Regions from separate parts of the Geobacillus sp. Manikaran-105 genome, predicted to be linked through region 2. Evidence: riboswitches for the same ligand, from Rfam matches in the RefSeq annotation. Region 2 holds a riboswitch; each other region holds the start of a gene.
What was found. Region 2 has a riboswitch for S-adenosylmethionine ahead of metK (methionine adenosyltransferase). Riboswitches for the same ligand answer to the same signal wherever they lie in the genome.
Positions count from the first base shown of each region.

Region 1: another riboswitch for S-adenosylmethionine. It lies ahead of CV945_RS05690 (methionine biosynthesis PLP-dependent protein); the one in region 2 lies ahead of metK (methionine adenosyltransferase).
Region 3: another riboswitch for S-adenosylmethionine. It lies ahead of CV945_RS10215 (methionine ABC transporter ATP-binding protein); the one in region 2 lies ahead of metK (methionine adenosyltransferase).
Region 4: another riboswitch for S-adenosylmethionine. It lies ahead of mtnW (2,3-diketo-5-methylthiopentyl-1-phosphate enolase); the one in region 2 lies ahead of metK (methionine adenosyltransferase).

Region 1 is NZ_PIJG01000012.1:75,936-83,577, forward strand. Features, by position in the region: gene CV945_RS05680 (YjcG family protein) at 1-399, opposite strand, end outside; gene CV945_RS05685 (alpha/beta hydrolase) at 438-1,166, opposite strand; SAM riboswitch class I at 1,359-1,469, shown strand; gene CV945_RS05690 (methionine biosynthesis PLP-dependent protein) at 1,669-2,772, shown strand; gene metC (cystathionine beta-lyase) at 2,776-3,954, shown strand; gene CV945_RS05700 (HD-GYP domain-containing protein) at 3,993-4,997, opposite strand; tRNA gene CV945_RS05705 (tRNA-Val) at 5,190-5,262, shown strand; gene CV945_RS05710 (P-loop nucleotide/nucleoside kinase family protein) at 5,541-6,086, shown strand; gene hsdR (type I restriction-modification system endonuclease) at 6,293-7,642, shown strand, end outside.
Region 2 is NZ_PIJG01000015.1:586-8,224, forward strand. Features, by position in the region: gene pckA (phosphoenolpyruvate carboxykinase (ATP)) at 1-1,160, opposite strand, end outside; SAM riboswitch class I at 1,629-1,743, shown strand; gene metK (methionine adenosyltransferase) at 1,873-3,084, shown strand; gene CV945_RS06350 (gamma carbonic anhydrase) at 3,153-3,695, opposite strand; gene CV945_RS06355 (tetraprenyl-beta-curcumene synthase family protein) at 4,034-5,143, shown strand; gene mnmM (tRNA 5-(aminomethyl)-2-thiouridylate-methyltransferase MnmM) at 5,201-5,788, opposite strand; partial or broken gene CV945_RS06365 (hypothetical protein) at 5,899-6,123, opposite strand; gene CV945_RS06370 (YtzC family protein) at 6,245-6,508, shown strand; gene CV945_RS06375 (hypothetical protein) at 6,641-6,805, shown strand; gene CV945_RS06380 (MDR family MFS transporter) at 6,922-7,639, shown strand, end outside.
Region 3 is NZ_PIJG01000030.1:23,390-31,031, reverse strand. Features, by position in the region: gene sufD (Fe-S cluster assembly protein SufD) at 1-120, opposite strand, end outside; gene sufC (Fe-S cluster assembly ATPase SufC) at 138-917, opposite strand; partial or broken gene CV945_RS10235 (carboxymuconolactone decarboxylase family protein) at 1,151-1,547, opposite strand; gene CV945_RS10230 (hypothetical protein) at 1,613-1,804, shown strand; gene CV945_RS10225 (MetQ/NlpA family ABC transporter substrate-binding protein) at 1,910-2,764, opposite strand; gene CV945_RS10220 (methionine ABC transporter permease) at 2,779-3,447, opposite strand; gene CV945_RS10215 (methionine ABC transporter ATP-binding protein) at 3,437-4,465, opposite strand; SAM riboswitch class I at 4,558-4,667, opposite strand; gene CV945_RS10210 (hypothetical protein) at 4,741-5,085, opposite strand; gene CV945_RS10205 (thioredoxin family protein) at 5,240-5,554, opposite strand; gene CV945_RS10200 (ribonuclease M5) at 5,551-5,910, opposite strand; gene CV945_RS17785 (DUF2553 family protein) at 6,082-6,222, opposite strand; gene gcvH (glycine cleavage system protein GcvH) at 6,296-6,679, opposite strand; gene CV945_RS10185 (arsenate reductase family protein) at 6,773-7,150, opposite strand; gene CV945_RS10180 (acyl-CoA dehydrogenase family protein) at 7,230-7,642, opposite strand, start outside.
Region 4 is NZ_PIJG01000031.1:19,714-27,355, reverse strand. Features, by position in the region: gene CV945_RS10395 (phosphate propanoyltransferase) at 14-580, opposite strand; gene CV945_RS10390 (MarR family winged helix-turn-helix transcriptional regulator) at 670-1,119, opposite strand; gene CV945_RS10385 (ZIP family metal transporter) at 1,336-2,070, shown strand; gene CV945_RS10380 (1,2-dihydroxy-3-keto-5-methylthiopentene dioxygenase) at 2,159-2,701, opposite strand; gene CV945_RS10375 (methylthioribulose 1-phosphate dehydratase) at 2,731-3,363, opposite strand; gene mtnX (2-hydroxy-3-keto-5-methylthiopentenyl-1-phosphate phosphatase) at 3,360-4,022, opposite strand; gene mtnW (2,3-diketo-5-methylthiopentyl-1-phosphate enolase) at 4,019-5,260, opposite strand; SAM riboswitch class I at 5,338-5,446, opposite strand; gene CV945_RS10360 (pyridoxal phosphate-dependent aminotransferase) at 5,587-6,762, opposite strand; gene CV945_RS10355 (carbon-nitrogen family hydrolase) at 6,860-7,642, shown strand, end outside.

The DNA.
Region 1 (7,642 bases), on a different contig from region 2:
TTGGCTGTAGACGTCAGCGTATTCCGCATTCGGCAAATCGCGGCCGATTGTAATGTGCGGCACGAACACGAATTCCGGCTCCCCGGCAAACAAGCCGCTGTGCAGCTGCTCGTGCAACCGTTCCAGCACTTCGTTTGGCTCGACTTTCAAATAAATGATGTGGCTTGTCGGGTAAAACGAGCTGAATTTCGTCACTTTGATCGGAATCGGCTCCGTTTCCGCTGCGATGCGGCGCAGCTCTTTCGTCATTTCTTTGATTTGCTCCTCATCCGCCTCAAACGGGTATTTCAATGTAATGTGCGGCGGGATGAGGGCGTAATGGCTGTCGTACCGCTTCCGGTACGAGTTGGCGAAGTCTTGAATCCGCTTTGGCGGAAAAATGACAATGCCGTACTTCATTCCGCTTTCCCTCCTTTAGATGGTTCGTTTGCCGTTATTTACAGCGACAAAATGGCCGATACCGCCCGGGGCACATCCGGCTGCCAATACGTCCATGCATGCCCGCCGGCAAATTCATGGTACGTGTAGGGAAACCGCTTTTCGATCAATAAGTCCCGTGCGGCCCGGTTCGGGGTGATAAAATCGCGTACATGGCCGTCCGTCGTTTTGACCGCCATTTCTTCTGCGCCGACGGAATGGTAAAGGGAAAGAAGCGACGGGTCGCGGAACGCGCGGATGCGTTCGAGCACCGAGTCGTCAATGTAAGGAGACTGCATGGCGATTTTTCCAAATGTATGCGGATACAACAGCCCGGCTAGAAGCGAAACGGTTCCTCCCAGCGAATCGCCAATCAGCGCTCGTCCTTTGCCCATTTGATACGTCGGCAGCTCGCGATCCAAAAACGGCGCGAGCTCATGGGCCAAAAAGCGGATATAGGCTTCGTTTTTTCGACCGGCCGGGTGGTATTTCTCGTAGCGGTCGCTGACGTTCCGGTACGGGATGCCGACAACGATCGTTCGGTCGATCGTTCCTTCGTCCATGAGCGTCTCGATCACGGTTTTGATTTTTCCGTACATAAAATAATCCTTGCCGTCTTGCGCGATTAATAAAGAATATTTATGCAACGGAGAAAAATTGCTTGGCAAGTAGACAAGCAACCCGATTTCTTCTTGCAGCTCCCTGCTGTAAAGCGTATAATCGCGCATCGTTCCTGTTGCTGTCGCCATGATCATCCTCCATGAAAGCGCAAGTTCACTTGTTATTGTAACATATTTAGGCAAAAAGATGTTAACGAAGGGCTCGAATTTTTCGTGAACTTGCCGAACATTGGCGCCGGCAAAAAAATGACTTGCAAAAATGGCCGGAATGCGTTACATTTTTTAATAAATTAACAATTAACAAAATTAAATACGCAGCGGTTCTTATCAAGAGAAGCGGAGGGAACTGGCCCAATGAAGCTTCAGCAACCAGCCGCCCGACGGCCAGGTGCTAAATCCAGCGAATTGAGCATTCAATTCGGCAGATAAGAAGAAGCATGACCATGTGCGTATGGAAAAGTCTTCTTCTTAGAAGACTTTTTTTATTTGCTCAAGCGGCTGCTCCCTCAACCGAGAGGCGTCGAGGATCAAGGCCCTCAGCCGCTGCTTGACCAACAGCGGCGCTTCGTTGGGCGTTAAGTGGTTGGCTGTTGATCCATGATGGAATTTTCAACAGAAGGAGAGAGATGAGATGGAGAAACTAGAGACGCTGTTAGCGCAAATTGGCAACCGGAGCGAAACGGTGACGGGGACGGTCAACCCGCCAGTTTATTTTTCCACCGCCTACCGCCATGCCGGCATCGGGGAGTCGACCGGGTTTGACTATATCCGCACCGGCAACCCGACGCGCAAAATCGTCGAAGAAGCGATCGCGAGACTGGAAGGCGGCGACCAAGGCTATGCGTTCAGCTCCGGCATGGCCGCCATTCAGACAGTGCTCGCCTTGTTTGAGAGCGGAGACGAGTTTCTCGTATCGGCCGACCTTTACGGCGGGACGTACCGCCTGTTTGAGCGCGGCTGGCGCAAGTACGGTCTCGGCTTTCATTACGTCGATTTTGCCGATCTTGATGCTGTGGAAGAAAAAATCACGGAAAAAACGAAAGCCATCTTTTTGGAAACGCCGACGAACCCATTGATGCAGGAGGCGGATATTTCGGCGGTCGCCAAGCTCGCCAAACGGCATGGGCTGCTGCTGATCGTCGATAACACGTTTTACACGCCGGTGCTCCAACGCCCGATCGAACAAGGCGCCGATATTGTCATCCACAGCGCCACGAAATATTTAGGCGGCCATAACGACGTGTTGGCTGGCCTTGTCGTCGCCAAGGGCGAGGAGCTCTGTCAACGCCTGGCCGAGTATCAGAACGCCATCGGCGCGGTTTTGTCGCCGTTTGATTCGTGGCTGTTGATTCGCGGGATGAAAACGCTGGCGCTAAGGATGCGCCAGCATGAAGAAAACGCCAAGCGCATCAGCGCCTTTTTGCGCGAACATGAAGATGTTACAGACGTCTTATATCCAGGAAGAGGCGGGATGCTGTCGTTCCGGATTGCCGATGAAAAGTGGGTGAACGGGTTTTTAAAAAGCTTGCGCCTCATTACATTCGCGGAAAGCTTAGGCGGAGTCGAAAGCTTCATCACGTACCCGGCGACGCAGACGCACGCCGACATTCCGGAAGAAATCCGCATCCAAAACGGCGTCTGCAACCGACTGCTCCGCTTCTCGGTCGGCATCGAACATGCGGATGATTTAATCGCCGACTTGGCGCAAGCGTTCAAACACATGAAAGAGGTGTAAGCGATGGAACGGGAATGGTCGTTTTCAACGAAACTGCTCCATAATGAATGGAAAGTCGATCGCGAAACGGGGGCGGTGAGCGTGCCGATCCAGCACGCCTCCACGTTCCATCAGTTCGATTTCGATTCATTCGGCAAATACGACTACAGCCGCTCCGGCAACCCGACGCGCGAGGCGCTTGAGGAAACGATCGCGGCGTTAGAAGGCGGAACGCGCGGGTTTGCGTTCGCTTCTGGCATGGCGGCTATTTCAACGGCGTTTTTGCTTCTCTCAAAAGGCGACCACGTCCTCGTGACCGAAGACGTCTACGGCGGCACGTACCGGATGATTACGGAGGTGCTCGGCCGCTTTGGCATTGAATATACGTTTGTCGATATGACCGATTTAAACGCAGTGGCGGAAAACATCCGGCCGAACACGAAAGTCATTTATATGGAAACGCCGTCCAACCCATTGTTAAAAGTGACCGACATTCAAGGCGTCGTCAAGCTGGCGAAGGCGCATGGCTGTTTGACGTTCTTGGATAATACGTTCATGACGCCGGCGTTGCAGCGGCCGCTTGATCTTGGAGTCGATGTCATCCTTCACAGCGCCACGAAATTTTTAGCCGGCCATAGCGACGTCGTCGCCGGGCTGGCGGTCGTGAAAGACGAGGAATTGGGAAAAGAATTGTACAAACTGCAAAACGCGTTTGGCGCCGTCCTTGGCGTCCAAGATGCGTGGCTTGTGCTGCGGGGATTAAAAACGCTCCACGTTCGGCTGAAGCAGTCGTCCGAATCCGCCCTGGCCATCGCTGAGTATTTGGCGCGCCATCCGAAAGTGGAAGATGTGTATTATCCAGGGCTTTCGCACCACCCAGGCCATGACATCCAGCGCCATCAGGCGGCCGGGTTTGGCGCTGTGCTGTCGTTCCGCCTAGCCGATGAAGAAGCGGCTCGGACGTTCGTCCGAAACGTCCGCCTGCCGGTGTTTGCTGTCAGCCTTGGGGCGGTCGAGTCAATTTTATCGCACCCAGCGAAAATGTCGCATGCGGCGATGCCAAAAGAAGAGAGGCTCCGGCGCGGCATTACCGACGGCTTGTTGCGGCTGAGCGTCGGGCTTGAGGATGTCAACGATTTGATCGCCGATTTCGAGCGGGCGCTGTCGTTTGTGAAAGAGCGGCCGTCAGTTTCAACGCCATAGCAATCAGCCCGCCAAGCCTTCAAAGCTTGGCGGGCGGGTCAAGATGCCGCTGAGGTTGACAACAGCTTCTCCTCTTGTAAGTGTTTCAAAAAGAGGTCGACGAGTTCGCTGTCCCACTGCGTTCCCTTTCCTTTTCTCAAGATGTCCGCCGCTTGACGAATATCCATGCCTTTTCGGTACGGGCGATCGGAAGTCATGGCGTCAAACGCATCGGCCACGGCGATGATTTTGCCAAACAACGGAATCTCGTCGCCTGCTAAGCCATCCGGATATCCCTTGCCATCGATGCGTTCGTGATGGGAGCGAATTCCAGCTAGCAGCGGCTCAATCGGTTCGATTGGCCTAACCTCGCGCAAAATGGCTTCTCCAAGGGCGGGGTGTTTTTTGATCCAGGCAAATTCATCATCGCTTAGCTTTCCCTCTTTAAGCAAAATGGCATCGGGGACGCCGATCTTTCCGATGTCATGCAGCAGAGCGGAACGATACAAGGCATCAAGCTGTTCATTCGGCAGAGAAAGCTGCTTGCCGATCGCCAGCGCGTAGCGGGCCACGCGCAGCGAGTGCCCCGCTGTATAAGGATCGCGGGCGTCAAGCGCCGCTGTCAGGACAGTGATGAAACTGTTGAGCAGCTCTTTGTTCGTTCGATCGCGCCGATGCACAGCATCGATCATATGATTGAATCCGCGAAGCAAATACGCAAATTCGTCCGTATAGACATTGTGAGCGATCAGCTCATACATTTCGTTTTCCGCCCGTTTCATATGACTTAACAGCACACTGACCGGCTCATGGATCTCATCGACCAACAAGCGGGTCAAAAAAACGGAGAAGGCGGTCGAAAACAACAAAATCACGGCTGCCCAGGGCCAATACGACCAGTGGGATGCACTCGGTCCGGCGAGCGACCATTTGATTTCCATCGCTAAGCTGAACAATAAAACAGGAAATGTGCTGCTGAACAAGACCGTCAGCTGCAGTTTCATTTTGAGCGGCACCGGAAGCGGCGGGCGTTTTTCATCAATTCCGCCAGCCTTTGCAAGCAAATTCCCGTTTGATAGAACAATCAGAATGTAGAAAAAATACGATGTCGAACCGTTCCAACACGCATTATTCCTTTCGGGGAAGTCACCTTTCCTTTTTTCATCATGAACAGCGATTTTTTTAAAAAAGTTGTTGACAAACAACTTGCCCGTTTATATAATTAAAAATGTGTTCGATAGCGGACAATAAAATATGATTCCGTAGCTCAGCTGGGAGAGCGCCACCTTGACAGGGTGGAGGTCGCTGGTTCGAGCCCAGTCGGAATCATCGAGTGAAATCCCTTGAGCTAGAAGGCTTCAAGGGATTTTTTGTTTATCCCGAATCTGTGACAGAAGTGTATCCAAAATGCTGGGAAGCCCAATCGTGCCGAGACTTCGACTCCATTTCGAATGTTCACCTATTAGGTGAAAAACCCCGAGTGCAATATTTTGTTGATTGATCCAGTTTTCTTGGCAGCTTTGAACGCGTCTTTATCACGGATTCAGGTTTATGTTGTCGTTTTTATTACCACGGGTAATAAAACTATATTGAGCAGGTAAAAAGGGATGCATATGAAAAATCATCAAACAAGAACAGTCTATGTCATATCAGGCCCCGCTGGAGTTGGCAAATCAACAATTTCAACAGCATTGGCGAACAAGTTGGAGCGTAGTGCGTATATTTCCGGCGATGACATCAGCCATATGCATATCAATGGACGGAAAAAACCGTGGGAAAGTAAAGAAGAGCTTTCATTAATTTGGGATAATATTCTAAGTCTTGCAAGAAATTTTGTAAAATACGGCAATGATGTGGTAGTGGATTATATTGCCTTTCCCCAAGAAGCGATATGGTTGTATGAAAATGTAAAGGATTTAAACGTAACGGTTATGTATGTTGTTTTGTGGGCAGATGGGAAAACGTTAAGGCAAAGGGATGAGATGAGGGCCCCCGAGCAACAAATGGGGGAACGCTGCCTCATTTTGCTGAATGAGTTCCATGCATCAGGATTCGATCGAAAGCATCTTTTGGATACTAGCGGGAAACGTAAGGATGACATAGATGAGATGATTGATGAAATCATGAGCAATCAAAGATTTCGAATTGGTTAAAAGATGTTTCATTGGCGCTGCTCTTTCCTTGCCATCGCGAGTTGATTCTCACATCAGCAATGACACTGAGGACAGCAACCGCCCTTGTTCGCTTTTTTATGGTCCTGTCTGGGAACACAAACAGCCCGTTTTCAGCGGGCTTTTTTTCATGATATGATAATGGCAAAAGAAGAAAGTTGCAAAAGAGACAAAGATGAGGGATGGACATGGCGCATAACTTTCAATTTCTAGAAGGAAAATGGGATGTGCTTGCCCGAGTAGGGGAGACGGCCGAGCGGCATGTGCATCAAAACCCAAACGTGGCGATCAGCGAGCTGCGAAAGTTGGCCGAGGCGATGACGAAATACATATTGGCGCTCGAAGGCATTCGCGAAGAGCGCGGCACCGATCAGCAAGACCGCCTCAAGGTGCTGCTGTATGAACAAATCATCCCAAAAGAGATATATGACATCTTCACGATGATCCGCTTAAAAGGCAATCAAGCGGTGCATGATCCCCATTATGGGGACGTGCATGAGGCAAAGACGCTATTGCACATGGCGTTTCGCCTAGCTGTATGGTTTATGGAAGTGTACGGTGACTGGTCGTTCGAAGCTCCCCAGTATCGAGAGCCGCTGCCGCCATCATTTGAATCGACGGATGAACTGAATCGGCTCATCGAATCGTATAAACAGCGGCTTGCCGACTTGGAAGCGGAGCTTTCGCACATCCGCGAGACGGGGCTGTATACGAGTGCCGAGGAAAAACAAAAGCGGCGTGACTATTCGCGGCGGGCGGTGGCGAATTTCGAACTGACTGAGGCAGAGACGCGCCTCATCATCGATGAACAGCTGCGGGCGGCTGGCTGGGAGGCTGATTCGGAAAAACTGCGCTTTGCCAAAGGCGCGCGGCCAGAGAAGGGGCGGAATTTGGCGATTGCCGAATGGCCGCTTCGGCACGGGGTTGCCGATTATGCTCTTTTTATCGGCTTGGAGCTGGTCGGCCTCATTGAAGCGAAACGCGCAAGCAAAGACATCCCCGCCGATATCGAACAGGCAAAACAATACGCCCGTCTCGTTGTGCGCCATGGGCAAGAAGTGATTCACGAGCCGTGGGGGGAGTATTTCGTTCCATTTTTGTTCACCACCAACGGCCGTCCGTACGTGAAACAGCTTGAACAAAAGTCCGGCATTTGGTTTTTGGACGCCCGGAAATCGACGAACCATCCGCGCCCGCTGCAAGGCTGGTATACGCCGGACGGGTTGAAACAGCTGCTGGAACAAGACATTGAACGATCCGAACAGCGGCTGCGTGATGAAACGTTTGATTATTTGAAACTGCGGCCGTACCAAGTGCGGGCGATTCAGGCTGTTGAGCGGGCGCTTGAAGACAAGCGCCGGAGCGTGCTTGTCGCCATGGCGACGGGAACGGGAAAAACGCGCATGGCGATCGGCTTGATTTACCGCTTGCTCAAAGCGAAACGGTTTCGGCGCATTTTGTTTCTCGTTGATCGAAAAGCGCTCGCCGAACAAGCGGAAGCGGCGTTTAAAGAAAGCCGAATGGAGCACTTTCAGACG
Region 2 (7,639 bases):
TCCGGTTCGGTGACGCCGCGTTCGGTGCCGGCGAGTTTGCTTGTGTAGCCGCTTAAGAAATGGTACATCGCCTGTTCACGCGTCAGCTTGCTGATCGGCGGCAGGACGCCGAACGCATCGGCTGTCAAAAACACGATCGTGGACGGATGGCCGGCGACGCTCGGGTCGATGATGTTTTGGATCGCCTGAAGCGGGTAGGCGGCGCGTGTGTTTTCCGTCAGCGTGCCGTCGTCGTAATTCGGCACCCGCGTCGCGTCATCGAGAACGACGTTTTCGAGCACCGCGCCGAAGCCGATGGCGTCAAAAATTTGCGGCTCTTTCTCGCGCGATAGGTTGATGCATTTCGCATAGCAGCCGCCTTCGATGTTGAAAATGCCGCGGCTTGACCAACCGTGTTCGTCATCGCCGATCAAGCGGCGGTTCGGGTCGGTCGAGAGCGTCGTTTTTCCCGTTCCCGACAAGCCGAAAAAGAGGGCGACGTCGCCTTCCTGCCCGACGTTGGCCGAGCAGTGCATCGGCAGGATGCCTTGTTCCGGCAGCACATAGTTCATGACCGAGAAAATCGATTTTTTCATTTCGCCGGCATACTCGGTGCCGCCGATCAACACGGTGCGCCGTTCAAACGAGATGATGATGAACGCTTCCGAGCGCGTCCCGTCCACCTTCGGGTCGGCTTTAAAGTTCGGCGCGCAAATGACGGTGAATTGCGGCTCGTGCGCGGCGAGCTCCTCGGCGCTCGGGCGGATGAACAGCTGATGGACGAACAAGTTGTGCCAGGCGAATTCGTTGACGACTTGAATCGGCAGCCGGTATTTCGGATCGGCGCCGGCAAAGCCTTTAAAGACGAACAGTTCATCTTGTTTCATTAAATAATCGAGCACTTTGTCGTACAGTTTCTCAAACGTTTCCGGAGACATCGGCTGGTTGACCGTTCCCCAGTCGATCGTTTGCTTCGTGGACGGTTCTTCGACGATGTATTTGTCTTTCGGCGACCGCCCCGTGTACTTGCCGGTTGTCACGGCAACCGCCCCGGTGTGGGTCAGCCGTCCTTCGTTCCGCTGCAATACTTTCTCGACGAGCTCGGCGACGGACAATTGGTGATGTACGTACGGTTTTTGCAGCAATACATCCAGCTTATTTGTCATGTTTGCGATCCCCATGTTCACAACCTGCCTTCTTTTTGTAATCACTCTTGAAAATAGTATAACACATTTTTATTAATAGTCCATACTAATTGTGTGGGTTTTTTTGAACTTATTTTGCCTATTTTTCAGATTTTGCACGCTCTCCCGCCTGTGCTTCAAGCGGGAGGCGGCCGTTCCCGGGTTGTCTTACTGTCTTGCTATTAAGGAAGCAGGCAGTGATGACCCAAATCGGCAATACGTTTGCCAAATCCGCCTCGTCTTGTTCAAGCATGCAGCCGGAAGCGGCACGTTTATATAGACGCGCTCCCCTCCTATACAAAAGAAAGGGGCTGCGTTTAGCTTCCCTTTGTTTTATGGAGGCAAGGGAAAGGCGCTCATTCCTCCTTTGCTTGGGTTCGTGCGCGGAAGCGGGATGATAAAAAATTCACTTCTGCGGTTGACTTTGTTCCTTCAATTGCGATAAGATAATTCATTGAACGGATACTCTTATCCCGAGCCGGTGGAGGGACAGGCCCGATGAAGCCCAGCAACCGTCACAACTGGACATGTGTGAAATGGTGCTAACCTGTGGCAAGGCGCAGTCCTTGAACGATAAGAGTGAAAGGAAGCAATACGATTGCCATGACCTTTCCTCAGCCGTTACAGGAAAGGTTTTTTATATTGCGAAGGGAAAAAGGGAAATGAGTTCCGTGTCGCCACATTATGTTAAGAGGAGGAAACAAACCGAATGTCAGCCAAACGCCGCTTGTTTACGTCAGAGTCTGTGACAGAAGGACATCCGGATAAAATTTGCGACCAAATTTCTGATGCCATTTTGGATGCCATTTTGGAAAAAGACCCGAACGCCCGTGTCGCTTGCGAAACGAGCGTGACGACCGGGCTGGTGCTCGTGAGTGGGGAAATCACAACATCAACGTACGTGGACATTCCGCGCATCGTCCGCGATACGGTCCGGGAGATCGGCTACACGCGCGCCAAATACGGATTTGACGCCGATACGTGCGCGGTGCTGACGTCGATTGACGAACAGTCGCCAGACATTGCGATGGGGGTGGACCGGGCGCTTGAGGCGCGCGAAGGTCAGATGACTGACGAGGAAATTGAAGCGATCGGCGCCGGCGACCAAGGATTGATGTTTGGGTTCGCCTGCAATGAGACGGAAGAATTGATGCCGCTGCCGATTTCGCTTGCGCACCGCTTGGCGCGTCGATTGGCGGAAGTGCGTAAAACGGACGTCTTGCCGTACTTGCGGCCGGACGGGAAAACGCAAGTGACGATCGAATACGATGAAAACGGCAAACCGGTGCGCGTCGATACGATCGTCGTGTCCGCGCAGCACCATCCGGAAATTACGCAAGAGCAAATCGAGCGCGACATTAAGGAGCATGTCATCAAACCGGTCGTGCCGGCCGAGCTGCTTGATGAGAACACGAACTATTTCATCAACCCGACAGGACGGTTTGTCATCGGCGGTCCGCAAGGGGATGCTGGGCTGACGGGGCGGAAAATCATTGTCGACACGTACGGCGGCTACGCCCGCCATGGCGGCGGCGCGTTCTCGGGCAAAGACCCGACGAAAGTCGACCGCTCGGCGGCGTATGCGGCCCGCTATGTGGCGAAAAACATCGTTGCGGCAGGACTGGCCGACAAATGCGAAGTGCAGCTCGCCTACGCGATCGGCGTCGCCCGTCCGGTATCGATTTCCATTGATACGTTCGGCACCGGCAAAGTGTCGGAAGACATTTTGATTGAGGTCGTGCGCAGCAACTTCGATCTCCGCCCGGCGGGCATCATCAAAATGCTTGACCTGCGCCGCCCGATTTACAAACAGACGGCCGCTTACGGGCATTTCGGGCGTACGGACATCGACTTGCCGTGGGAGCGCACTGATAAAGCGACGACGCTGAGAGAACAAGCGCTGGCGCTGGCGAACAAGTAAGGCCGGACGGCGCGGATGCGCGAGTCGTTTCAGGCGTCGGCAAACGCAACAGAACAAGAGCTGCCGGATTACGGCAGCTCTTGTTCGTGAGGACGCGCGGCTTGCTGCAGCGCTTTGTAATATTGCCCTTTTTCCACATATTCGCGGCGGATGCGCTCCATTTCGCGGAGGTCGTCTTCCGTCAGTTCGCGGACGACTTTGGCCGGGCGGCCGAGGGCGAGCGTGTTGGGCGGAATTTTTTTGCCCGGCGGCACTAAACTGCCGGCGCCGATAAACGCGCCTTCCCCGATTTCCGCGCGGTCCAAAATGATTGAGCCCATGCCGATGAGCGCGTTTTTGCGAACGATGGCGCTGTGCAAAATGACTTGATGGCCGACCGTCACCCCGTCTTCAATGATAAGCGGATTGTTTGGACTTTGATGCAAAATTGAGTTATCTTGGATATTGACCCGGTTGCCGATCACCGTCGGCGCCACGTCGCCGCGGATGACGGTATTGAACCAAATGCTCGTCTCTTCGCCGATCACGACATCGCCGGTGATCGTCACATAGTCGGCGATAAAGGCGGAGGCGGCGATTTGCGGCGTTTTTCCTTTGTACGGATAGATCATGGGCGTTCGTTCCTTTCTGTTGCAAAATCGATCGTTCACCATGTATTGTACAACGCTGCGTCCAAATCGCCAACGAAAGCGAGCGCGCCTAATCGGGATTGGTGAAAAACGTTTCGTTTCGCCCGATGAGTGGTTGGGATCGGGGAAGAAGATCCGATTTCACAAAGCTTCTCAACGTGAGAAGAACCGTTGTTGAGCGGCTTTTTCACTCCGTCGCCAACCCTTTTATGGTTTGCCCCGGCCGCATTGATGGCAATACTGGAAGACGAGATCGCAAGCTGTTCAGACGCGAAACAATTTTGGTTGCCGATAAGATGGAAATGCTAGGAGACGAGACCATGGTGTTTGCACCTGAGGTGAGCCGATTGAACATTCCGAAAAACCCCATCTCCTTGATGAAAATGGTGTATCGTGACGTGCTTCCGCTTGTCCACCGCGAGCTTGCCTATTGGCGGCGCCAGGCCGAGCGCATTCCCGACCCGGAGCTTCGGCGCCAGGCCTTGGCGAGCATCGCGTCGAAAACGTTCCATTGCGAAGGCGGCTCCATTTTGGCGCTTTTGGCCGGAGAAAACATGGAGGATTGCATCCGCTTTATCGTGGCTTACCAGACGATCAGCGATTATTTGGATAATTTGTGCGACCGCAGCACCTCGCTTGATCCGCTCGACTTTCGCGCCTTGCACGATTCAATGCCGGACGCGTTGACAATCGGCGCCGAGCCGTCGAACTATTACCGCCATCGCCGCGAGCAGGAAGACGGCGGCTATTTGCCGGCGCTCGTCCGCACGTGCCAAGAGGTGCTCGAGACGGTGCGCCATTATGAGACGATCGCCCCGTTTTTACATGAGTTGGCCGGATATTATTGCGACTTGCAAGTACATAAACATGTCGAAGCGAGCGAGCGGGTGCCGCGGTTGGAGAAATGGTTCGCGCAATACAAAGACGCCTTGCCGCCGATGGAGTGGTATGAGTTTTCCGCCTGCTCCGGTTCGACGCTCGGCATTTTCTGTCTCGTCGCCTATGCGTTTGGCGAATCGCTGCCGCTGGAGATGGCGAGACAAGTGCGCGACGGTTATTTTCCATACATTCAAGGGCTGCACATTTTGCTCGACTATTTGATCGATCAAGAGGAAGATCGAGCCGGCGGCGATTTGAATTTTTGCTTTTACTATCCGAATGAAACGGTGATGCTTGAGCGGCTTTGCCATTTCATCGAAGAGGCCGACCGCCATGTCGGCGCCCTTCCGCACGGCCAGTTTCACCGCCTTATTCACCGAGGGCTTCTTGGGTTGTATTTGTCGGATGCCAAGGTGAAAAAGCAACGCGGTCTGCACCGGCTGGCGCGCCGGCTCGTCCGCGCCGGCGGGGCGGCGTCGATGTTTTTTTATTGGAACGGAAAAGCGTACCGCTTTTGGCAGGAGCAACAAAAACGGCTGTCCTTTTCGTAAGGGCAGCCGTTTGCTTGTACTGGCGAGAGCAGTGGTTCGTCGGCGGATCGGACGGAATCAGGCGCCCCCATCCGCCCGATTCTCGAGTGCGATCAAAAACGGCGGGTTGTTTTGCCGATTGATGAATTCGTATTTCAAGGCATGGACGCGCCGTTGATCAAGAAAGCGGACGTAATCAAGGAGCGCGTCGCGTTCGCGCTTTCCTTCCGGATGGCCGTGGTAGACGACAAGAACGATGACGCCGCCCGGCTTCATGACGGAAAGCAACTGGCGGACCGCTTCGATCGTCGATTCCGGCTTGGTGGCGATTTGCTTATTGCCGCCCGGCAAATAGCCGAGGTTGAACACGGCGCCGGCGATGCGTCCGTGAACGGAGTCGGGGAGCGTTTCGAGCAGCAGGCTATGGCTTGTCTGAAACAGCGTCACCCGCCCGTCCAGCCCGTGTTCGGCGAGGCGGGCTCTGGCCGCCGCGATCGCTTCGGCTTGAATATCAAAACCAAACACATGCCCGCGCTCCCCGACGAGCTCGGCTAAAAAGACGGTGTCATGGCCGTTGCCAACCGTCGCATCGACGGCGATGTCGCCTTCTTCGAGCGCGCCGTCTAGCAAAAAACGGGCAAACGGCAAAATATTCATGATGGCCATGCGTTTGCCACCCCCTGTTCGCGCCGCTTTCCTTGAAAGCTGTCCCGCCGCTTGAGTTCAGCGTCAATGGCGTTTAGCCCTTCCCATTTGTTGACGCTCCACATCGGGCCAAAATCGCCCGATCTGGCGGCGCTGCAAAACGTGCAGTCGCCATACGTCACCGTCCCGTCGCGGTTCGGGCAGTCAAACCTGCCGTCAAGGGCGACTTTGAACACGTTTTGGCCGAACGTTTGCCGCAAATGGCAGTTCCATGTGTGATACCGTTTTCCGTCGGCGGCATATGGAAATGGGATTGCGTTTGTCACGGCCGTTCTCTCCTTGTGCTGAAATGGCATCATCCTTGCATTGTACCACGGATGGCGGCAAAAAGCGACTGTTGCCAATCATTGACGTGATACAGATGAAAGCGTCGGCGCATAGTAAAGATGAGGGAACATCATGAAAAGAGGTGAGCGCATGGCGACAAGACAATCGGTGGAAGAATTTTTGCAGCGGTGCGAAGACGTCATCCGCTTTGCGAAAGAACAATATACGGAAGCGCAAAAGCAAGAGCACTACAACATCACGGAATACACAAACGCCCAGCAAATGCTTGAGCAGACAGTCAACGATTTGGCTCACTTGGCGCGAAGTTGCAACGCCCAGCAGCGCGAACAGCTGCATCGGATGCGGCTTCAGCTTGAGCAGCTGCAAAACGAGATGATCTTGCTTGACCGATGAAACAAGAGCTTTGCACGATGGCCGCTATCGAAGGTCCTGGTGCATAACAAGCGGATGTTGCCTGACCGGTGAAACGGAAAGCAACCGCAGGGCGGCTGTCTGCTTGATGGCGAACACAAGGAGGAACAAGGAATGAAGCGACGTCTGAAACAAACGAACCCGGAGCAAAAAACGCGCAACGGTCACAACAACAACGATTTGGAACTCGGCCAAGACTTTGATCCGGTGAAACTGGCGAAAAAACAGTATGAACAAACAGGTGGCCAGCCGGCCCGCTCCAAGCAGCGGAACGGGTGATGCGCCGCTGTCCGTGAGGGCGCCATGCCGCCCTCTTTTTTTTGATTGCTTTTTTTCGCTTTCCCACATACAATTAGTTTGGGAGTCGAAATAGCAGACGAAAAGGATGATGACCGATGCCCCGCGCTCTTTGGTGGCTGCTTGTCGGCATGGCGCTCAATGTCACAGGAGCGTCGTTTTTATGGCCGCTAAATACCATTTATTTGCATGAACAGCTCGGCCAGCCGCTCGCCGTAGCGGGAGCGGTGCTGATGCTCAACTCCGGCGGCAGCGTCATCGGCAGCTTGCTCGGTGGCATGTTGTTTGACCGGATCGGCGGGTTTCGCACGCTCGTGTCCGGAGCGTGCCTGACGATGGCGGCGCTTGCCGGTTTGGGCGTCTGGCATGGTTGGCCGCATTATGCCGTCTGGCTGGCGCTTGTCGGCATCGGCAACGGCGTCGTCTTTCCGGCGGCGTCGGCGTATGTCGGGGCGGTTTGGCCGGAAGGGGGACGGCGGGCATTCAACGCCTTGTATGTGGCGCAAAACATCGGCGTCGCCGCCGGCTCGGCGCTTGGCGGCGTTGTCGCCTCGCATTCGTTTGCGCTCGTGTTTTGGGCGAACGTTTGGCTGTATGCCGCTTTTTTGGCGACGGTCGTCATTGGGCTGCGGCGCATGCCGCTGCCGCCGCTGCGGAGAAAAGAGCGGAAGCGCCGAACGGGGGACGGGGCGCCCCGGGCGCACATCCGCGCCCTTGTCCTTCTTTGCGCCGGCTATGGATTATGCTGGATGAGCTACGTCCAATGGTCGACGACGATCGCCGCCTATACGCGCGAGCTTTCCATTCCGGTTCATC
Region 3 (7,642 bases), on a different contig from region 2:
CCGCTCCGCCAACCGAAGCGCCTCAAGGCGCCGCTCGGTCAGCCAGCCCGGTTCGCCGCGTCCGCTTGAGAACGTGCGGATGTAGGTTTCATCGAATGGGATTTTCGTTTCTGTCGCCATAGTCCTCCTCCTAACGCTTACGCTTCTTGTCCGACCGTTTCGTCTTCGATGCCGAGTTCTTTTTTGATCCAGTCGTACCCTTCCGCCTCAAGCCGCTGCGCCAGCTCCGGACCGCCGGACTTGACGATGCGCCCTTGCATCATGACATGCACATAATCCGGGGTGATGTAGTTGAGCAGCCGCTGGTAGTGGGTGATGATCAAACAGCCGAACTCGCTGCTGCGCATTTCGTTGACGCCTTTGGCGACGATTTTGAGCGCGTCGATATCGAGGCCGGAGTCGATCTCGTCCAAAATGGCGATTTTCGGCTCAAGCATCATCAGCTGCAAAATTTCGTTCCGCTTTTTCTCCCCGCCCGAGAATCCTTCATTCAAATAGCGGTGCGCCATATCCGGATTCATTTCCAAAAACGCCATTTTTTCATCGAGCTTGCGGATGAATTTCATAAGCGAAATTTCGTTGCCTTCGCCAAGGCGGGCGTTGATCGCCGCGCGCAAAAAGTCGGCGTTCGTCACCCCGCTGATTTCACTCGGATATTGCATCGCCAAAAACAGGCCGGCGCGCGCCCGCTCGTCGACTTCCATCTCGAGGACATCCTGGCCGTCGAGCGTCACCGATCCTTCTGTCACTTCATATTTTGGATGGCCCATAATGGCCGATGCCAACGTCGACTTCCCCGTTCCGTTCGGGCCCATGATGGCGTGGATTTCCCCACCTTTGACTTCCAAGTCCACTCCTTTTAAAATTTCCTTTCCCTCCACGGCGACGTGGAGATTGCGAATCGTCAATACCGCCATGCAGCATACCTCCAATTCTCAATTGAGAGTCAATTCGCTCGCTTGTCTTCTAGCGATCGCTCATTCTCATTTTATTCTCATTACAATTTTATAACAAATGAAAACTGCCTGCAACTTCCCTGCTCTGTTTTTCACGATGACCGTGTGAAAAAACAGCGCCTTTTACTATTTTACACGAAAACCTCAAGCTTGTACGAGTTTTTGCAAAAAAAAGACCCCGTTTTTTCCGGAGTCTAGTGAGCCGCCCGCAGCTCGCGGAGGCATTCTTGCACGAGCGTCACCGCCTGGCTCATCGCCGCCCCGCCGCCAAACGCGGCCGCCACCGCGCATACTTCCAAAATTTCCCGTTCCGACGCTCCTTCATCAAGGCAGCCTTTCGCATGGTAAATCGTGCAATACTCGTCTTGCGCCGCCAGGCTGATGCCGAGGGCGATTAATTGTTTTTCTTTTTTCGACAGCGCCCCCTCGGCAAAGCACGCTTCCGTAAACGCGTTAAACCGCTCGGCTACGTTCGGAAGTTTTTTGGGTGAACGCCCCTATCCCTTCTTTGTAGCGGTGAAGGGAGGATTCGACCGATGCATAAACGAATGGTATTGAAAGGGTGTGGAAACACCACCGTTTCGCCAACATCGACGGAATGTCATGATGAAAACGAATGGTTCTGTTCCACTCCCATCATCATAGGAAAGGGGGCAATGCCATTGATTCGTTGGGTTGTCTTTGCCTTAACCGCCGCTTTCGCTTCGTTTTTGGCATGGATCATCATCGGCAGCATTCTCGGTGAACACGGGGACGTCATCTTCAGTTTAACGACAGTGGTCGCCCTGCAAAACTGCGTCATCATCGTCATGCTCGCCGCCGTACTGGCGCGTTTGAACAACCGATGAAGCGCAGGAAAACAGACCGGCCGCGGCGTCTCTCCATCCAAAACGGTTTTGAACTTTCGTGCGGCTCTTTTTTGTGCAAAAAATAACGGAAGCGATTCGCTTCCGTTATTGATTGTTTGTCGCCGCTGGAATGACGGCGCCGTGGTATTTTTCTTTGATGAAATCTTGAATTTCTTTCGATTGCAGCACTTCGACAAGCGTTTTGATTTCTTTTCGGTTTTCATCGCCTTTGCGCACCGCCACAATGTTCACATACGGATTGTTTTTCGGCGACTCCACGGCGATCGGGTCTTTCGCCGGGTCCAAACCGGCGTCAAGCGCATAGTTGGCGTTGATCAAAACCGCATCGCCTTCGCCATTTTTGTAAATTTGCGGCAGAAGTCCAGCATCGACGTCCGCTTTAAATTTCAAATGTTTCGGGTTTTCGACGATGTCGTTGACCGTCGCTTTCGTTTTATCGACGCCCGGTTTCAGCTTAATGAGCCCCTTTTCTTGCAGCATCGACAAAATGCGGCCATGGTCGGCGACCGAGTTGCTCATGATGACCGTCGCGCCGTCCGGCAGTTCTTCAATGCTTTTGTATTTTTTGGAATACAGGCCGATCGGCTCAATGTGAATACCGCCGGCGTTGACGAAATCATAGCCGTGTTCTTTCATTTGCGATTCCAAGTACGGAATGTGCTGGAAGTAGTTGGCGTCGATGTCTTTATCAGCCAACGCTTTGTTCGGCAAGATGTAATCTTGGAACGTAATGATCTCCAAGTCGATTCCTTTTTCTTTCAAAATCGGTTTCGCTTTTTCCAAAATTTCCGCGTGCGGCACGTTCGACGCGCCGACTTTCAGTTTCACCAATTCGCCGCCTTTGCCCCCCTCGGCCGCGTTGTTGTTGTCGTTGCCGCCGCACGCCGCCAAAGTGAAGACAAGAACAGCAGCGAACAGGGCGCCAAGCCATTTTTTCATCGTTTTCTTCCTCCTTATCGTTTATCAATTTTGGAAGTGACAACGTCACCGATCAACTGAATGACAAAGACAATGACGAGCACCAACACGGTCGCGACAAACGTCACATCGTTATGGCTGCGCTGGAATCCTTCCAAATACGCCAAGTTCCCAAGCCCGCCGGCGCCGATGGCTCCAGCCATCGCCGTATAGCTGACGAGCGACACGGCCGTCACCGTAATGCCGGAGACGAGCGCCGGCAACGATTCCGGCAGCAGCACTTTCCAAATGATCGTCCACGTTGAGGCGCCCATCGCTTGGGCTGCTTCGATGACGCCTTTATCAATTTCGCGAAGGGCAATCTCCACCATGCGGGCGTAAAACGGCGCGGCCCCAATGACCAAAGCCGGCAGCGCCGCATTGGCGCCAAGCATCGTCCCAACAAGCCAGGTGGTAAACGGAATGAGCAAAATGATCAAAATAATAAACGGAATCGAGCGGAAAATGTTCACAAACGCCGCAATCACTGTATTGACAAACCGGTTTTCCCATAGGTTGCCCTTCGCTGTCAAAAATAGAAGCAAGCCAAGAACGATTCCGAGGACGAAAGTGGCCGCCACCGCCACTCCCGTCATATACAGCGTCTCGACCGTCGCCGCCCACATTGTCTCCCATTGGACGTTCGGCAGGAGGTTAGCGAGCATCGTGAATCACCTCCACCGCCACCTGCTGGCTTTGAATGTAGTCAAGCGCCCGGGCAATTTCATCCGCCGCCCCATCGATGTGCACAAACAGCACCCCATAAGCGCCTTGATGGGTTTGCGAAATTTTCCCTTGCAAAATATTCATATCGACGGCAAATTGCCGCACGACCTGGCTGATGAGCGGCTGGCCGGCCGCCGCGCCGACAAACGTCAGCTGCGCGATCAGCCCGCTCGGATATTGGCCAAACAAATGGGAAATCGCCTCTTCCGTCTCTTCCGGCTCGACGAGCTGCTTGACGAACCGCTTCGTGATCGGCTGCTGCGGGTTGCGGAACACATGCAACACTTCGCCTTGCTCAACGATTTTGCCGTTTTCCATCACGGCGACGCGGTCGCAAATTTTGCGGATGACGTGCATCTCATGGGTGATGAGCACGATCGTCAGCCCGAGCCGCTTGTTGATGTCGACAAGCAGGTCCAAAATCGCATCGGTCGTCTGCGGGTCGAGCGCCGATGTCGCCTCGTCGCAAAGCAGCACTTTCGGGTTGTTGGCGAGCGCCCGGGCAATGCCGACACGCTGCTTTTGCCCGCCGCTCAACTGCGACGGATACGCCTCTTCCCGCCCCGTGAGCCCGACGAGCTCGATCAGTTCATCGACCCGTTTTTGCCGCTCTGCTTTCGGAACACCCGCAATCTCGAGCGGAAACGCAATGTTTTCCCGCACTGTGCGCGACCAAAGCAAGTTGAAATGTTGGAAAATCATCCCGATCTCTTGACGCGCCTTGCGCAGCTCCCGCCCTTTGATGCGCCCCATGTCGCGGCCGGCGACGACCACCCGGCCGCCCGTCGGCTTCTCGAGCCCATTGAGCAAGCGGATGAGCGTACTTTTCCCCGCGCCGCTGTAGCCGATAATGCCGAAAATTTCCCCTTCGCGAATCTCAAGCGACACATTGTCGACGGCCGTGACCGAGCCGTTAGCCGCTTGATAGATTTTTGTCACATGTTCGAGTGTAATCATCGTTTCACCTTCCTTCCTCCCCAAGGCGGCGGAGCGCAAAAAGAAAACCTTTCTGCCCGCAGAGAACAGAAAGGTATTGTGCACCATTCCGTCTCTTATCTCTCAAAGCAGGCCGCTTTGTGTGAATTGGCACCTTTTCAGCGCACGCGCTGACGGTTGCCGGGCTTCATTGGGCACATCCCTCCACCTCTCTTGATAAGAGCGCAACAATCGCCTATTCGATTGACTACAGCTGTGATTGTATCACCTTGTGTCGAACATTGTCAATAAAAATTTCACCCAACATGCCGATACGGCTTAGCCAAATGGAGGAGCGACTCAAGCAGCAACAGATGACGAAAGCTTCCCGATACATGCACTTCGCGCAGCCGGACGAGCTGCTGCAGCTTCAGCTCGCCGCCTAAAAGCGAGCAAAGCGCTTTTTTGGAGCCGCGCACCGTCAAGACGTTCCGTTCATCAGGTTCCCTTCCGGCGGCAAGCTCCTTGCCGAGCGCCACGATGGCGGTCTCTTCCTCGCTTTCAAAGCGGACATACAGCTGCTCATCCGGCAAAATCGGCAACAAATGGCGCAACGTTTGCATCCGTTCCATAAACTGCCCTACCAACTCGCGCATTTCCATTGAGCATCCTCCCCCCCATCTCCTTTGTCCTTTTATTTCCATGCCGAAGGGGGAGAATCCTTTACAAAAATCTCGACAGCCGCCGTGGCGAACCAACGCCGTTTTTGTCATTTCCCAAGAAATGTGTCAAACGGCGTCAAAAAACGGCGGATCGTCAGCGCGGCAAACGGGCGCGGATTGCTTCGTACAAATAAGGGACCGAATGGAACGCATACCATTTGCCGATGATCTCTCCGCCGGCGAAAAGAAGCAAGCACGGAACGCTTTCAATTTTCCACGCCGCCGCCTGCTCGGGGATGTAGTTGATGTCCGTTTCGCAAAACGGTATGTCCGGAAACAATTGTTCTAGGACAACAAGCATGCGCCTCGCCAACTGGCACGTGCCGCACAGCGGGGTATACAACGAAAGAGCGAGAAGCGGCTCCCCTTCCACCATTCGCTTAATATCGTTTCGACCGATTGTGTTCACTCGCCTCTTCCTCTCATGAACGATTCGATACGGACGTCAAAATGGGCGCGCAGCAGCACATGCGCCAAATGCCAGATCGGGGCGGCGGCCACTTCGCGATACGCCCGGTCAATGTAAATATGCCCTGCTTCCGGAAACACCCGGCGGAACTGCCGGTGCAATTTTTCCCCCGCCTCATCGGCATCGGCGAGCACGTACACATCCCGCCCTTCGAGTTCATCGGCCAGCTCCTCAAGGCGCGCATCGCTGATCGTGCCGTTCGTGCAAATGATGACAACCGGCTCGTTCAGCACGGCCGCCACTTTTTCCTTATCTGACCGCCCTTCCACAATAATCACTTTTTCCACCTGTCGCATGTCCGACCCACCTAACGTGAATGAGGATACAATATTGTATGGCAACAGAAAAGCAACGGCCATCCGCCGTTGCCTCCTAACACCAGCCCGCCTCCCCGTCGCAGTCGACATATTTTTGATCCGGTTCAACGGTAGCGGTGACCCATTTTCAAATTCTTCCATTTGCTCGCTTTATCCGTTTTTCCACGCTACAGCCGCAGGAAGCGGAAGGCGGCCGATGAGCTCGCCTCCCTCGTACAGTTCGATCGTGCGGCCGTTCCATTTGCCGGTGACCCGGTCCGTGACATCCAGTTGCTTCGTTTGCAGCACCATCACGAGCACCCCTTTTTCATCACATTCCGGTATGTATAGGGGGCCCGGTTCGAAGCGAACTTTGCAGGAACGTTTATCCTTCGTTGATCATCGCTTCGTATTGTTCGGCCGTCAACAAGTTGTCCACTTCGCTTAAGTCTTTCGGCTCAATAACGATCATCCATGCTTTTTCATACGGTGATTCGTTCACATATTCCGGATTGTCGTTCAACGCTTCGTTCACTTCGACGACCGTGCCGCTGATCGGCGCATACAATTCCGAGACGGTTTTCACCGACTCAACGCTGCCGAACGGCTCGTTCGCTGTCAGTTCCGCGCCGACTTCCGGCAGCTCGACAAACACGATGTCGCCCAGCTCCGATTGGGCGAAATCGGTGATGCCGATGCGCACTTTGTCCCCTTCGACGCGCACCCACTCATGCTCTTTCGAATAACGGAGTTCTTTCGGCGTGTTCATCAAATCCCTCCAGTGCGGCAAGTTGTGTTCTTTTTCATCATAACCGATTTTTCGCCAAAACTCACTGAATTCATTTCATTTCGGCCAAATTTTTTATGTTTCCGTCGAAACGCGCCCGGCAAAACACGATTCGTAGTCTTGTTCGCGGAATCCGACCACGACCCGCTCCCCGTCCGTTAAAATCGGCCGCTTGACGAGCATGCCGTCCGAGGCGAGCCACGTGAGCATCTCGTCTTCCGAGGCGCCATCGAGCTTGTCTTTCAATCCGAGTTCGCGGTATTTCATGCCGCTTGTATTGAAAAATTTTTTGAGCGGCAGCCCGCTTTTTCGATGCAAGTCGGCGAGCTGTTCTTTCGTCAGCGGCTCGTCGACCAAATGCACCGTTTGCACCTCAATGCCGTGTTCATCGAGCCAACGCTTCGCCTTCCGGCACGTTCCGCATTTTGGATACCAGTAGAGCGTCAGCGCCATCCGCATTCCTCCCTTTCATTCGACGGCTTGGAATTCATGGAAAAAGAAGCACCAGGCAAACGCCTGGCACTTCCCATTATCACACAATATACCGTTCCGCTTCAATGAGGGCGGCAGCCGCCTCGCGTTTTTTCGCGATCACATTGATCGGCGTATGGCGCGTCAACCGGCGGAGAGCGGCGAGCATCATCCGCAGCGTGTCGCCTTGTTCGACGGCGACAAGCGTTTCTTTCGCATGCGCCTCAATTTCATTGAACGCCTCTTGGCAGAAAATTTGCGTATAGAGCAATTTTTGTTTGTGTTTCTCTTCCCCGCCCGCATTAATCGCTTTTTCGGTGCGGAGAAGCGCCGATTCCATGGCATAGATGTTGGCGACAATATCGGCGATGTTCACGAGCACTTCTTGCTCTTCCTCAATTTTCGGACCGAATTTTTGCGCCGCTAGCCCGGCGACCATCAAGGCGATTTTTTTCGCGTTGCGCACCAAATATT
Region 4 (7,642 bases), on a different contig from region 2:
GGCGCGGATGGTTTCACGATGGAAGCAGTTCGACATAATCGCCCGTTTTCAAGCCGGCCGCGTTCGCTTCATCGGTGTCAATGTGCATATCTAATGCAAAATCTTCGCTGACGCGGACGATCACTTCGTCAAAAATGAGCGCCCGCTCCCCTTGCGTTTTCACTTTCACAACTTGTTTATCGCGGACGCCAAACGTCTCGGCATCTTTCGGCGTCATATGAATGTGGCGCTTGGCAATGATCACCCCTTTGTCGACGGTCACCGTCCCCTTCGGTCCGTGAATCGTAATGCCCGGCGTTCCGTCAATATCGCCGGATAAGCGGACCGGGGGCGCGACGCCGAGCTTGAAGCTGTCGGTTTTCGAAATTTCAAGCTGGGTGAGCGAACGGACCGGTCCGAGGACGCGGACGTTTTCAATTTTCCCTTTCGGCCCTTCGACCGTCACCGTTTCCTTGGCGGCGAACTGGCCAGGCTGCGACAACGGCTTGAGCACCGTCAGCTCGGCGCCTTCGCCAAACAGCGCCGCCATGTGTTCTTTTGATAAATGAATGTGGCGATTCGATACCCCTACTGGAACCATCAATGGTGATCTCTCCTTTTTTGCTGGCTATGGTATGTTCTTTATATAACGTATCCATTTCCGGCAAAATTAAAGAGGCCGACCTCGCGTCAGCCCCTTGTTTTTGCCCCATATCCTAATTTTTTCAGCAGCGCAATCGCCTGCTCTTTTTCTGCCGCCGTCAGCGCCGAAACCGTTTCGTGAATTTTTTCCGCATGCTCGGGAAATACGCGCTCAATAAACCGCCGCCCCTCTTCTGTAATGGACGCGTACGTGACGCGCCGGTCCTTTTCGCAGGCGCGGCGGACGATCAATCCTTTGTTTTCCAGTTTGTCAATGACGTAGGTGATGCTCCCGCTCGCCAGCAAAATTTTTTCGCCAATTTGCTGGAGCGGCTGATCCCCTTTATGGTATAACAATTCTAACACGGCAAATTCGGTCGGATTGACCCCGAATGAGTGGATTGATTTGTTCACTTGGTCGCTTACGGCGCGGTAAGCCCGCGACAATACGATAAACAACTTTAGCGATTGCTCGAGTTCTTGCTCTTTTTGTTCCATGCCATCCAACCCTTTGCATTTAACCATTTCTTACTTGCATTATACTTGAACAGCAAACAGGCAGGCAACCGTTTTTGCCAGGCGCTGGTCCATTTTTCTCGCCAGCGGCCGTTCCTTTCGCTATGATAATTTTGTGATAGGGCAGCGCTTGGGCGATTGTCACATTTGTGGAAACGGCGCATATGAAAAAATAAAGGCTGATGAAGGGGGAATTGGATGAACGGGGTATTGACCGGCAGTGTGCTGTCCGCCTTATCGACCGGACTTGGCGCTGTGCCGATTTTGTTTATGGCCAAATCGCTCACTCACCGCTGGCGCGATGTGCTCCTCGCGTTTTCAGCCGGCATTATGATGGCGGCCTCGATGACAAGTCTTATTCCCGAGGCCCTGCGGTCCGGCGGTTTTGAGGCGCTCGCCATCGGATTGGCGGCGGGGGTGCTCGTGTTAACGTTGCTTGAGATGACCGTCCCCCATATCGACTTGGAGCATACGAAAAGCGGCTTGCAATTCGACGAAAAGGCGATGCTCATCATCGCCGCCATTGCGATGCACAATCTCCCCGAAGGGCTGTCAGTCGGGGTGAGCTACGCCTCAGACGGCGCTTCGCAAACCGGCAATTTGATCGCATTGGCCATCGGCTTGCAAAACGCGCCGGAAGGATTTTTGGTCGCCTTGTTTTTAGTCAATCAGCAGATTGGCCGCTTTAAAGCGTTTGTCATTGCCACGTTAACCGGCGCGGTCGAAATTGTGACGTCTTTGCTCGGCTTTTATTTAACCTCTCTCTTCCGCGGCCTCGTTCCATACGGGTTGGCGTTTGCCGCCGGGGCGATGCTGTTCATCATTTACAAAGAGCTCATTCCCGAAAGCCATGGCGACGGCAACGAACGGATCTCGACGTACGCCTTTATTATCGGCATTTTGTTTATGATTTTGTTAACCGAATCGTTTTAGCGGTCTCTCCTTCCGTCATCGAGGCAAGCGCTCCTCTCCATACAGAACGAAACACCCCGCTGCCTTGCCTGGCAACGGGGTGTTCTCATTATTGGACAGCCTCTTCTTTCTCTTCATACGGATGGGCGACCCAACCGGACGGGTCGATGAACAGGCGGACGGCTACGACTTGGCGGTCGTCCATGAGCGTAAAGTAGTGCGGATTCCCTTCCGGCACGGAAATGACATCGCCGGCTTCCAGCTCGACGTCAAAATAGCCGGTCTCTTTGTCGCCTTTGATAATGAAAATGCCATGGCCGGCCGTAATGGCGCGCACTTCGTCTTCCGTATGGATGTGCACTTGTTCAAATTTTTTCAGCAGTTCATCCAAGTTCGGCGTCGCATCGGACAGAGCGACGATATCCCATGTTTTGTAGCCGCGGCGCGCCGCCAAGTCTTCAATTTCGTCTTTGAACGTCGCTAAAATTTCATTTTTTTCTTCATCTGTCAGAACATATTTATCGCGCAAATGCTCCGGCAGTTTCGTGATGTCCCAATGTTCATACAACACCCCTTGACTGTTCAAAAACGCGCGCACATTGTCTTCTCCTTCAATCACTTGGCCCGTTTTTCTCACTTTGATGACGGCCATGTCAAAATCCCCCTTCTAAAAGATGTATATTAGCCAACCGGCAGGCCGGCCCGTTGCAAAAGCAGCCGCTTCACCTGCCAGCTGAACAAAAACTCCCACGCTTCCAAATGTTTTTTCGCTTCAAACGCCGTTCGTCCCCAGACGGTAATGCCGTGGTTGTGGATCAACACGGCGCCGGCGTCGCCATGAACATGGTTCGCAAACTCCCGAGCCAGCGTCGGGATGTCGGCGTCATTGTTAATGATCGGGATGCGCACTGCGGCGTTTTCTTCCCAAATGCCAAACGCCTTGATGATTTCCTGGCCGGAAAAGACTGCTTCCCCGTTTGACGCATACAGTTCAGAAATCAAATTGTTGTCCACGGTATGAACGTGCAAGACGCAACCGGCGTTTGTGCGGTTGTAAATTTCCACATGCAGCAGCGTCTCCGCTGATGGCTTTAAATGTGTTTTCTCCGCTGGTCGGCCGGCAGCGTCAACGAGCAAGAAGTCCTCATCCGTTTGCTTCCGCTTATCCTTGCCGCTCGCTGTCACCAAAAACGTCAACGGGTCGTCCGTCACTTTGATCGACAAATTGCCGCTTGTTGCGAAAAACCAATCGCGGGCGGCGAGCTCGGCTTTCACTTCCGCAAGCTCGTTCCACTTTTTCACGACGATGCTCATACGATCACCTCCATTCGCTGCAACGCATCCATCACGTCAAAAAACGTCGCAAATGGCGCGTGCGGCAGGTCAAGCTCTTGACATTTTTCAAGCAGAAAATCGCGCGCCAGCACATAGTCGGCTTGCCTGGCCACCGCCAAGTCGGTGATCGAATCGCCGATGACGACGTGATACCCGTCCGGGCGGGCAAGCCTGCGCAATAGCGACGGCTTGCAGCAGCCGCAGCCGTTTTGGCACCGGCTGTCACATGCATGCGGCCATGTGATGCGGATCGTCTCACCGCTGAAATCGGAGCCGTTGCAAAAAATTCGCTCCGGTTCAATGAGCCCTTCAAGCAGCGGATAGACGAAAAAGTCGATGCCGCCGCTCACGATATAGAGCGGGATGCTTTGCTCTTTTGTCCATGCGACAAACTCGCGGAACCCTTCGCGCAAGCGGGCGGTGCTAAGCAAAAAGTCAACAATCTCCCCTTTCAGCGCTGACGGAAGAAGCGAAAACATTTTTCCGACGCCTTCCTGAACGGAGATGCGCTGGGCGAGAATGTCGTCCTTTAGCGCCTCCCACTCCGGCGGGGCGAACTGTTTCATAATCGCGATGATGTTGTCGTTTTCCGTGATCGTGCCGTCAAAATCGCAAAAAAGAACGAGTTGTTTCGTCATGCTTCCACCTCAATAGCGCCCCAGCGGTCGATCGCCTTTTGCAGCGCCTCGTTGTCTTTCGCCGCTTCACGAAGCGGACGGCCGACCAGCGCTGCGTCGATGGCGGCGCGAAACGCCTTTCCGCCGCCGATCGCCCCGTCCGGGTGGCCGTGGATGCCGCCGCCGGCGTTGACGACGCTGTCAAGGCCAAAATCGCGGACAAGGAGCGGCACCAAGCCCGGATGGATGCCGGCCGATGGCACTGGAAACGCCCGGGCAAACGGCTCTTGTTCATCGGTCAGCGCCCTTGCGATGCCAAGCGCCTGCTCACGCTCCAAGGCGACGCTGCCGTACGGCGACGGGAACAGGACAAAGTCGGCGCCGGCGAGCCGCAAAAGCTTTCCAAGCAAGAGCGACGGGGCGACGCCGTAAAACTCCGACGGCGTGATCGCGCCGCTGAACGCCGGGTGGGCCATGATCGGAACGGAAATCTCTTCATCTTCCCGCAACCCTTGCAGGACGTCCAATCCATAGGCGAACACGTTGAACAACAGCACATCGGCGCCAAGCTCAGCCGCCCGTTTCGCTTTTTCTTTCAGTTCAAACGTTTTGCCGGTCAAGTTGACGGCATACAGCGTCCGCTTGCCTGTTTGTTCGTACACCTCTTCGAGCGCCGCTTTGCCTTCTGTAATGCGCTTCGCAAATGGCAGACGATCGCTGTCAAACAAAATTTCGTCATCTTTGACCAAGTCAACGCCGCCAAGCGCTTGCTTTTTCAACTCTGATGTCAAATACGCCAAATCGCGGCCGACGATGCCTTTGAAAATGCTCATCAACAGCGGGCGGTCGTACACTCCGACCTTTTCGCGAATGCCGGCGATGCCAAAGCGCGGCCCCGGAAACTGCCGCTTCCATTCTTCCGGAAATGCCAAATCAAGCAACCGCACTTCCCCGTCAAGCGACAGCTTGCCGAACGTCGTCACCAACAATGCTGGCAAATCGGCGCTGAAGTTGACGGTCGGGTAAGCGATTTTGACGATTGCCCGCTTCAACCGCTTGCCGAAATAGGCGTTTACCCGCTCGCTCTCGCCAAGCTCTTCGATCGCAACGACTTCCCCTTTATGCTTGCGAAGCTGGTCTTGCTCTAGCTGCGGCAAGTCGGTCCATGTGCCGACTGTCAAGCCGAGCGCGATTCCTTCCGCCTTTTGGCGAATATCGTGTTCATCATGAAGCAAATACGTCGCAATGACTGCACTCATCGTCCATCCCTCTTTCAATATATGGCGAAATAAAAAAGCCCCTTCCTAAGAAGAGGCGTCATTCATTCATGGCGCTCTTCTTATCTCCCAGCGTTTCCGCTGCAAGAATTAGCACCGTGCTTAGCGTACGCCAAGCCGGTTGCCGGGCTTCATTGGGCTCGTCCCTCCGCCTGCTCTTGATAAGAAAGCCTGCTCGTTTATGCACTTGTCAAACGATTGGCAAATTTACTTTGAATTATGACAGCCTTTGCCGCCGTTGTCAATCATTTTTTTCAAAACAGCCTGGTCAACGTTGTCCCGTCAACGGTTCATTGCCGCTCTTTTTTTCAAAACAATCCGAGCCGGCCGATCCGCTCCGCCGCTTCGCGAAGCCGCGCTTCATCGGTCAACAATCCAACGCGCACATACCCTTCGCCGTGTTTTCCAAAACCGATGCCTGGGGCGACGGCGACGTGCGCCCGCTCAAGCAACAGATCGGCAAATTCGGCGGATGATGCGCCTTTTGGCAACGGAAGCCAGGCGAAAAATGATCCAGACGGCGCCGGCGCTTCCCAGCCGATCGCGCGCAAAGCATGAATAAACGTATTGCGGCGCGCCTCGTACAAGGCAATGAGCTCCGCGACGCAGTCTTGCGGGCCGAGGAGCGCAGCTGCCGCCGCTTCTTGGACGGCGCCGAACAAGCTGACGTACAAATGATCTTGCAACAACTCAATGGCACGGATGATCCGCTCATTGCCGACAGCGAACGCCACGCGCCAGCCGGCCATATTGTACGTTTTCGAGAACGTGTAGATTTCAACGCCAATGTCTTTCGCCCCGTCCACTTCTAGAAAGCTGACCGGCTTTTGGCCGTCAAAGCCGATCGCGCCATAGGCAAAATCGTGCACAACGGCTATGCCGTACTTTTCCGCAAACGCCACCGTTTCAGCAAAAAACTCCTTCGTCGCCGTCGCGCCGGTCGGGTTGTTCGGATAGTTTAAAAACATCAGTTTCGCCCGGTCGGCCGCCGCCCTGGGAATGGCCGAATAATCCGGCAGAAACCCATTCTCCGCGACAAGCGGCATCATTTCCATCCGCGCGCGGGCGAGCGCGATTCCCGACCAATAGTCCGGATAACCCGGGTCCGGGACGAGCACGACATCGCCCGGGTTGACGAGGCAAAGCGGCAGCTCGACAAGCCCGGCTTTGCCGCCGAACAAGATGGCGACCTCGCGGGCCGGGTCGATCGTCACCCCGTACTCGCGCGCGTAAAACGCCGCTACGGCTTCTTTCAAAAACGAGTAGCCTTGAAACGGCGAATATTTATGGTATTTTGGGTTCGCGGCTGCCTTCTGCATCGCTTCGACAATGTGCGCCGGCGTCGGCTGATCCGGATTGCCCTGCCCTAAGTTGATCACATCATAACCCGCCTTGATCTTCGCACCGACTTTCGCCACGAGCGAGGCGAAAAACTGCTTCGGCAGCTGTTCAAGCAGTTCGGAAAAGGGAAATTCGATCGTCATCGTCCACACCTTCTCAAACATTCTTGAAATTCTAGTGCAACATCATATATCGTTAAAAGCAAAATGTAAAGAAAATTTTTTTCCGAGGTGAACGCTCATGACGATCCGCATCGCCTGCCTGCAGCTTGACATTGCATTTGGCGATCCAGCAAAAAACGAACAGCAAGCCGAACAGGCCGTGGAATCCGCTGCCAAAGACGGCGCTGACATCATCGTGCTGCCAGAGTTATGGACGACCGGCTACGATTTGACGCGCCTGGATGAAATTGCCGACGAAGGCGCCGAACGGGCGAAGGCGCTCGCTTCCCGATTGGCGCAAACGTACGGCGTCCATTTCGTCGCCGGTTCGGTCGCCAAAAAAACAGCCGCCGGCGTGACAAACACGATGATCGTGGCCAACCGCCATGGCCAAATCGTCGGCGAATACAGCAAGCTTCACCTGTTCCAATTGATGGATGAACATTTGTATTTGCAGCCGGGAAACGAGCCAGGCTTGTTCTCGCTTGACGGGCTGCCGTGCGCTGGGGTCATTTGCTATGACATCCGATTTCCGGAGTGGATTCGCGCCCATGCGTTGGCCGGAGCGGAAGTGCTGTTTGTCGTCGCCGAATGGCCGCTTCCCCGCCTTCACCATTGGCGGACGCTCTTGATGGCACGGGCGATTGAAAACCAATGCTATGTCGTCGCTTGCAACCGGGCCGGACGCGACCCGAACAACGTCTTCGCCGGCCATTCGCTCGTCATTGACCCGTGGGGCGAGATCATCGCCGAAGCCGACGAACAGCCGGGTATCTTAACCGCTTCCATCGACCCGTCGCTCATCCAAGACGTCCGCGCACGCATCCCGGTGTTTGCCGACCGCCGGCCGCACGATTATGAA